One region of the Mesorhizobium sp. M4A.F.Ca.ET.020.02.1.1 genome, then DNA from elsewhere that is predicted to be linked to it. Evidence: predicted binding sites of a transcription regulator. Region 1 holds the regulator's gene; the other holds the start of a gene.
The links. Region 1 encodes HrcA, which represses chaperone genes, less so after heat shock. Its sites were predicted from a motif close to GTTAGCACTCNCNNNNNGNGAGTGCTAAC; they were not measured.

Region 1 (2,050 bases):
GATCTCGACGATACCGCCCTTGCCGGTCATGACGAAATTGGCGTCGGTGCCGGCCGAGGAATCCTCGAGATAGTCGAGGTCGAGGACCGGCTGGCCGTCATGGATGCCGCAGGAGATCGCCGCGACATGGTCCTTCAGCACCTTGGCGACGCTGGCCATCTGCCGCGCCTCCATCCAGCGCAGGCAGTCATGGAGCGCCACCCAGCCGCCGGTGATCGAGGCGGTACGGGTGCCGCCATCGGCCTGGATCACGTCGCAGTCGACAGTGATCTGCTGCTCGCCCAACGCCTGCAGGTCGACCACGGCGCGCAAGGAACGGCCGATCAGCCGCTGGATTTCCAGCGTGCGGCCGCCCTGCTTGCCGGTTGAAGCCTCGCGCCGCATGCGCTCGCCGGTCGAACGCGGCAGCATGCCGTACTCGGCCGTCACCCAGCCCTTGCCGGAATTGCGCATCCAGGCCGGCACTTTTTCCTCCAGGCTTGCCGTGCACAGAACATGCGTGTCGCCGAACTTCACGAGGCACGAACCCTCGGCGTGCTTGGAGACGCCGCGCTCGAAGGAGATGGCGCGCATTTCGTCGGCTTGGCGTTTGGAGGGGCGCATCGAGGCCTCTTTCTTCTTTCTTTTGGTTTTCAAGGATTCGTTGGCGGCTTGTAGACGCATGCGGCGCATGGCGCAAAGGAAAATGGACCGGGTTGCGCGGGCACGGCCTAAGTCTATATTTGAGCAGGAGGTTTTGGCTCGAATGACCAAGGCAGTCGATCCGGCATCGCAGTCGCCCGCGCTCCAGTCGCTTGATATGCGCTCGCGCGATATCTTCCGGCGCATCGTCGAATCCTATCTCAGGGATGGCGAGCCGGTCGGCTCGCGCAGCCTGTCGCGCATCCTGCCCTCTTCGCTGTCGCCGGCCACCATCCGCAACGTGATGAGCGATCTCGAGCATCTCGGCCTGATCTATGCCCCGCATATCTCGGCCGGCCGTTTGCCGACGCAGACCGGCCTGCGCTTCTTCGTCGACGCCTTTATGGAGCTTGGCGACCTCTCCGACGAGGAGCGCCGCATCATCGAAGCGCAGGTGCGCGCCTCCGGCTCGGGCGCCACGCTGGAGCATATGCTGACCGAGGCCAGCCAGATGCTGTCGGGCATGTCGCGCGGCGCCGGCCTGGTGCTCGCCGCCAAAAACGAGGTGGCGCTGAAGCACATCGAGTTCATCCAGCTGGAACCCACCAAGGCGCTGGCCGTGCTGGTGTCGCAGAACGGCGACGTCGAGAACCGCGTCGTCGACCTGCCCGCCGGCACCACCGTGTCGCAGCTGCACGAGGCCTCCAACTTCCTCAACGCCCATATCCGGGGCCGCACACTGGCCGAGGCGCGCGTCGAGATCGCCCGCATCAAGGACGAGACCAGGGCCGCCCTCGACACGCTGTCGCAGGACCTGGTCGAAAAGGGCCTGGCGGTCTGGGCTGGCGCCGAAAGCGGCCTGCCGGCACGGCTCATCGTGCGCGGCCGCGCCAACCTGCTCGAAAACGTCACCGCCCAGGCCGACATCGAATTGCTGCGCCATCTGTTCGAGGATCTGGAGACGCAGGACGGGCTGCTGCAACTGCTCGACCTCGCCGAGGAAGGGCCCGGCGTGCGCATCTTCATCGGCTCGGAAAACAAGCTGTTTTCGCTGTCCGGCTCGTCGCTGGTCGTGGCGCCCTATCGCGACAAGGACGCCCGTGTCGTCGGCGCACTCGGCGTCATCGGTCCGACGCGGCTTAACTATGCCCGCATCGTGCCGATGGTCGACTATACGGCGCAGCTCATTTCGCGCATGCTGCGTTAGGTGTGAGGCCGGCCTGCAAATGGCGATCTCCCGCGCTTCCGGTGCTCACGTACTTCAAGTACGCTCCGCTCCGGTTCTCGGAGACCACCATTTTCGACCCGGCCTGACCGGATCTCAGTACACCTAGGCAGTGGAGGAGAAGAAAAATGGCGCTGGAATCGCTCAAGGCCCAGATCAGCCTGCTGCTCGAGGAAATGGTCAACCAGCCCGAGGACCAGCACG
Region 2 (6,083 bases), on a different contig from region 1:
CCAATGGACAGTCAAAAGTGGAGCGGCGCACTCGTCAACGACCCCGCTTCGCCAAATCGCCGGCAACCCGGAAGGTCCGGGGACCCTTCAGCGCTCTGCCGGGCGGACGGTCAGTCGCCCGGCGTGGTGAATGGCGGTCGCGGTTGCCCGGCCCGCGCGAACGACGCTCAGCTGGGTGGGGTGGGCCCGATGGCGCAAGGCCATCTTTCCAGAAACCGCCAGAGCGCACCGGCATCTATAGCTGTGCGCCCTCGCGACTGCGCCCTGTGGCAAGTGCGGGGCTCGATCAAAAGCATTTTACACCAAAAGGCGGGCCGTTGCTGCCACGCCGTCCATGGATTGGAGACTCATGTCTAAGCCGACTGCCATCACTGTCGCAGCTCTTCTTTTACTCCTCGCCGTGCTGGCGAGCCAATATAGCGCGAACCTGCACCGGCAGGCGTGGTCGATCGACAGGCAAAAGTGGAGCGGCGCATTCGACAACGACCCCCTTCGCCAATCGCCGGCAACCCGCAAGGCGATGCCGTTCTGGTCATATTCAATGACTACCACAACTGTCCGCATTGCAGACTGGCAGATCTCAACTACCAAAAAGCCTTCAAGAATGATCCCAATCTGAAGCTTGTGATCAGACGGTTCCCGGTCCTGGGACCGGATTCCCAATCGCACTCGCCTCGAGAAAACAGGGAAAGTTCGACGAATTCCACCGCGCCCTTATGACTTCCCCCAGTTGGATCATTGAAAGGATCACTCTCAAGATCGCAGCGCGTGTGGGCCTTGACGTGGAGCAGCTCAAGCGGGAATGCAAGATCCGGCCATCGCAGATGAACTTGCGCGCGTCCGCGCACTCGCGAAAGGTCTGCACATCGACCGTACGCCCGCGTTGGTGGTCGGCGATATAGTGATCGCCCACCTGGTCGACATGGCCAGCTTGCAACGCTTGCTCGCCGATGCGCGCTCAAAGCGTGCAGGCTCTCGTGCGGGGCAGCATCTGTAGATCGGCCACGCTGTTGTTGCCGGAGCGTGCCGTTTGTGGCAGCTGGCTTTGCTGTTGCTCCTCGGCATCTTGTTGCGGTCATCCAGCTGCCGTGGGCGCCAACAACAATCCTGAGCGCCCGCGCCTGAAGGCGCTGGCCGGGTGCTCGTGAACCGAGCCCGCTTATCTTCGCCAGGCTCAGGCGGTCTTGGCCCTGCGGCTTCGCCCCCTGGCGCGGGGCAGCCTTCGGCTGCTGACGGTCGCCGGCCTGTCGGCCGGCGTCGTTTTTATCGTGGCCTTCCCCGGTGGCGCAGGGCGGGCAGCACTCCCTTCTAGGCCCGCCGCGGCGTCCCGCAACCCTTCGCTTTCGCTTCGGGTCCTCCACTCCATTCCGGTCCTGCGGATGCAGTCCGCCTCCGACGTCGGGCCTTTCCGGTCGCTTTCGCCGCCCACCCCGCTTCCGGGGAGGGCGCGATTGAAGAGCGGAGGACATCACGATGCGTGCAAACAACAAACGTTGCGGCAGCCGACAGGCTGGCGCAGAGAGTGGCGGGCGCACCGGCGCCAGCCTTTATCAGGAAATCACCGACCGCATCATTGCCGAACTGGAGCGCGGCACCGTGCCATGGGTCAAGCCGTGGGGCAGGACAAGGACAGGCCTCGGCCTGCCGCGGAATGCGGCCACCCAGCGCCGATATTCCGGCATCAATATCCTGATCCTGTGGGGCGGGGTCATCGATCGCGGTTTCCCCAGCCAGAACTGGCTCACCTTCCGGCAGGCGCTTTCCCTAGGTGGCAATGTCAGGAAGGGTGAGCACGGCACCACCATCGTTCACGCTGACCGCTTTGTTCCCAAGAACGAAAAGCAACGCGCCGACACCGATGGCGACGAACCGCAGGCGGTGCCCTTCCTGAAGCGCTTTACCGTCTTCAATGTCGCGCAGTGCGATAATCTGCCCGAACATCTTTATGCCGCCGGCGAGCCTCTGCCTGAGCGCGAGATGGTCCCGCAGGCCGAGGCGCTCATTCATGCAACCGGCGCTGATTTTCGCATCGGCGGCGAGCGCGCCTTCTACATGCCCGGCAGCGACACCATACAGGTGCCGCCGCAGCCGGCTTTCTTCCACCAGATCGACTATTACCGGACCTGCTTTCACGAGCTTGGCCACTGGACCGGCCACCCGACGCGACTCGCGCGCGACCTGTCCGGCTCCTTCGGGTCCAACACCTATGCGCGCGAGGAACTGGTCGCCGAAATCGCATCAGCCTTCATCTGCAGCAGTCTCGGCATCGAGCCGACCGTGCGCCATGCCGACTACATCGGCTCATGGCTGACGGTTTTGCGCGAGGACAACCGCGCCATCTTCCGCGCCGCAAGCCATGCCTCGAAAGCCGCCGATTTCCTGCTTGGCCGCAATGCCGATGTCGAAGGCGAGGCACATGCCGAAACCGCCTATGGAAGCGCGCAATCATCACACGCGGCCGCCTTGCGCCTCTGATGACGCAAAAGCCGCGCAACCAACTCGACAGTTCTTTTGAGGTTGCGCTAACATGGCCGGCGTTGGCGCCGATCGTTTATCGGATCGAGGTTCGCAAAAAAAGGGCGGCATTGCTGCCGCCCCTCGTTGCGAAAGCTGCCAGAGCTGGATTAGAAATCCATACCGCCCATGCCGCCCATGCCGCCCATGCCGCCGCCACCCATGCCGCCAGGCATGCCGCCGCCGCCAGCCGACTCCTTCTTCGGAGCCTCCGCGATCATGGCTTCGGTGGTGACCAGCAGGCCGGCCACCGAGGCCGCGTCCTGGAGAGCGGTGCGGACAACCTTGACCGGATCGACGATGCCCATGGCGATCATGTCGCCATATTCGCCGGTCTGGGCGTTGTAGCCGAAGGTCGCGCCCTTGTTCTCAAGGATCTTGCCGGCAACGATCGATGCTTCCGCACCGGCGTTGGCCGCGATCTGGCGGGCCGGAGCCTGCAGCGCACGACGAACGATGTTGATGCCGGCGGCCTGGTCGGCATTGACGCCGGTGGCCTTGATGTTGGCCGAAGCGCGCAGCAGCGCGACGCCACCACCAGCAACGATGCCTTCTTCGACGGCCGCGCGGGTCGCGTTGAGGGCGTCATCGACGCGGTCCTTCTTTTCCTTGACTTCGACTTCCGTCGCACCGCCGACGCGGATCACCGCAACGCCGCCGGCGAGCTTGGCCAGACGTTCCTGCAGCTTCTCCTTGTCGTAGTCCGAAGTGGTCTCTTCGATCTGCTGCTTGATCTGGGCAACGCGGCCCTGGATCTCGGCCTTCTTGCCGGCGCCGTCGACGATGGTGGTGTTCTCCTTGGAGATCGACACCTTCTTGGCGCGGCCGAGCATGTTGAGGCCGACATTCTCGAGCTTGATGCCGAGATCTTCCGAGATGACCTGGCCACCGGTGAGGATGGCGATGTCTTCCAGCATGGCCTTGCGGCGGTCACCGAAGCCCGGAGCCTTGACGGCGGCGATCTTCAGGCCACCGCGCAGCTTGTTGACGACCAGCGTGGCCAGCGCCTCGCCTTCGACGTCTTCCGAGATGATGAGCAGCGGCTTCGAGGTCTGCACGACAGCCTCGAGCACCGGCAGCATGGCCTGCAGGTTGGAGAGCTTCTTCTCGTGGAGGAGAATGTAGGCGTCTTCCAGATCGGCGACCATCTTGTCGGCGTTGGTGACGAAGTAGGGCGACAGGTAGCCGCGGTCGAACTGCATGCCTTCGACGACTTCCAGCTCGGTCTCGGCGGTCTTGGCTTCCTCGACGGTGATGACGCCTTCGTTGCCGACCTTCTGCATCGCTTCCGCGATCATGGCGCCGACCGACTCGTCGCCACTGGCCGAGATCGTGCCGACCTGAGCGACCTCCTCGGAGGTCTTGATCTTCTTGGCGGCCTTGCCGAGAGCGACGACGACTTCGGTCACGGCGAGGTCGATGCCGCGCTTCAGGTCCATCGGGTTCATGCCGGCGGCAACCGCCTTGTGGCCTTCCTGGACGATCGCCTGGGCGAGAACGGTCGCGGTCGTGGTGCCGTCGCCGGCGATGTCGTTGGTCTTCGAAGCGACTTCGCGGACCATCTGCGCGCCCATGTTCTCGAACTTGTCCTCAAGTTCGATCTCCTTGGCGACGGTGACGCCGTCCTTGGTGATGCGCGGGGCGCCGAACGACTTGTCGATGACGACGTTGCGGCCCTTGGGGCCCAGCGTCACCTTCACCGCGTCGGCAAGGATGTTGACGCCGCGCAGCATGCGCTCGCGGGCATCACGGGAGAATTTTACGTCTTTTGCAGCCATTGTAAGCTCCTGGCAGGGGTTCGGGGCGAACCCGCAGATTCAAGATTCAGTTGACGGTGAGGCCGATGTTCAGCCGATGATGCCCATGATGTCGGATTCCTTCATGATCAGAAGGTCTTCGCCATTGAGCTTGACTTCGGTGCCGGACCACTTGCCGAACAGGATGCGGTCGCCGGCCTTGACGTCGAGCGGCACGAGCTTGCCGGCTTCGTCGCGAGCGCCGGAGCCGACGGCGATGATCTCGCCCTCCTGCGGCTTCTCCTTCGCCGTATCCGGGATGATGATCCCGCCGGCGGTCTTGGATTCGGATTCGACCCGGCGAACGACCACGCGGTCATGAAGCGGGCGGAACTTGGACTTTGCCATAAGTGTCTTCCTCGATGAGAACGGTGAGAACTGTTCCTCCATCCGGCGAGGCCGGATATGAGTTAGCACTCACACAAGGCGAGTGCTAACGTGGCGCTGAGATAGGCCGGAGGCTTTCGAGAGTCAAGGCGCGCGCAAGGAACGAACCGCGCGAAATTTTTCCCGGCCTGGATTCGCATCAGGAACGCGGTCTTTCGCTGATGGGATCGCGAAGGAATTTCATAGCTGCCCCTTAGCGCCTTGGCGAGCGCAGCACCAGTAGCGGGCAACGTTCGGCGAGCCCGTAGGTGCCGGTCGGAACGACGCCGACATTGTCGAAGAACGCATGCGCCTCGCCGATCACCGCGTCAGCCGGGGCGAAGCTGTAGATAGCCGAAGAGTTGCGGTAGACGTCGATGGTGCCGATGACCGGCAGGTCCCATCCGGTGCGCGCCGAAAGCTCCACGCGATCGGGGAAAATCGCCTCAAATTGTTCGAAGATTCTCGTCACCGGTATGATGTGGTCGGGCATGCCGCTGATTGCGGTCATGGCCACGCGCCATTTGAGCTCGTGGAAGGTCGAGACGCCACCGCCCAGCGCCAGGGCGCGGACATCCTTCGGGTCGTCCGGGGTTTCGGGAGAGGCGTAAAGCCTTATGCCGGCGCGGCCGTCGGCCTTGAGCACGCTCGCGATCGCCAAAAAAAGCGCCCGTCTTGCTTCGGCGTCGCCGATCGCCGAGAGACATCCATCGCCGATCAGCGCGTCGATGCTCGCACCGGGAAACGGCAGGTCGAACCAGTCGCCTCGCACCGCCTTGCGCATATCGGTGTCGCCCGGCCAGATGCCGGCGATCATGTCGGCGGACTCGTCGACCGCAATCATTGTGGCGCCAAGTCCGGCGAGCTCCGGTGTCACGCCGAGCATGACGACGTGCGATTGCGCAAGCTCGAGCTCGCGTTCATAGGCCTCGACCACCTGAGCCGGCGGCCGCAACGGCGAGCCGAGCAACTGCCAGTGTTTGCGAATTGCATTCCAGTGCTCTGTCATGCAAACCCTGGGTTGGTTAGCGCATTGTATTCGATCGAATAATCGAGGACGCTCGAGAAGCCAATGGGGCGCATGGCACGCATCGCGGTCATCACGCATGAGTTCGACCGGTTTCAGAGCCGGCGTGGGCTGCTGCTACGCCGTGATAGCCCGTATATGCTCTTCGACCTGCTGGAAGAGCTGAAGCGCCGTGGCCATTCGGTCCGGATCCTTGCCGGCACGGCGGCCAGGCCGGAAGCCGACATCGCGGTACTGCATGTCGACGCGACCGTGACGCCGGCCGAATATGTCGAATACGCGCGCGCCTTTCCCTTCTGCCTCAACATCGGCGCCACCGACATCTCCAAGCGTCGCGTTAGCGGTGCCGTGATCGGCAGGGGCGACGGTTGGCAAGGGCC

Region 2: groES (co-chaperone GroES) is a predicted target of HrcA. The motif match lies at 4,720-4,748, and genes of this name have one in related genera.

What each region holds. Positions count from the first base shown of each region.
Region 1 is NZ_RZOI01000913.1:10-2,059, reverse strand. Features, by position in the region: partial or broken gene rph (ribonuclease PH) at 1-603, opposite strand, end outside; gene hrcA (heat-inducible transcriptional repressor HrcA) at 746-1,828, shown strand.
Region 2 is NZ_RZOI01000291.1:750-6,832, forward strand. Features, by position in the region: gene EN742_RS39435 (hypothetical protein) at 350-619, shown strand; gene EN742_RS39440 (hypothetical protein) at 535-720, shown strand; gene EN742_RS39445 (hypothetical protein) at 803-997, shown strand; gene EN742_RS18600 (zincin-like metallopeptidase domain-containing protein) at 1,474-2,475, shown strand; gene groL (chaperonin GroEL) at 2,625-4,292, opposite strand; gene groES (co-chaperone GroES) at 4,362-4,658, opposite strand; gene EN742_RS18615 (class I SAM-dependent methyltransferase) at 4,891-5,685, opposite strand; gene EN742_RS18620 (hypothetical protein) at 5,749-6,083, shown strand, end outside.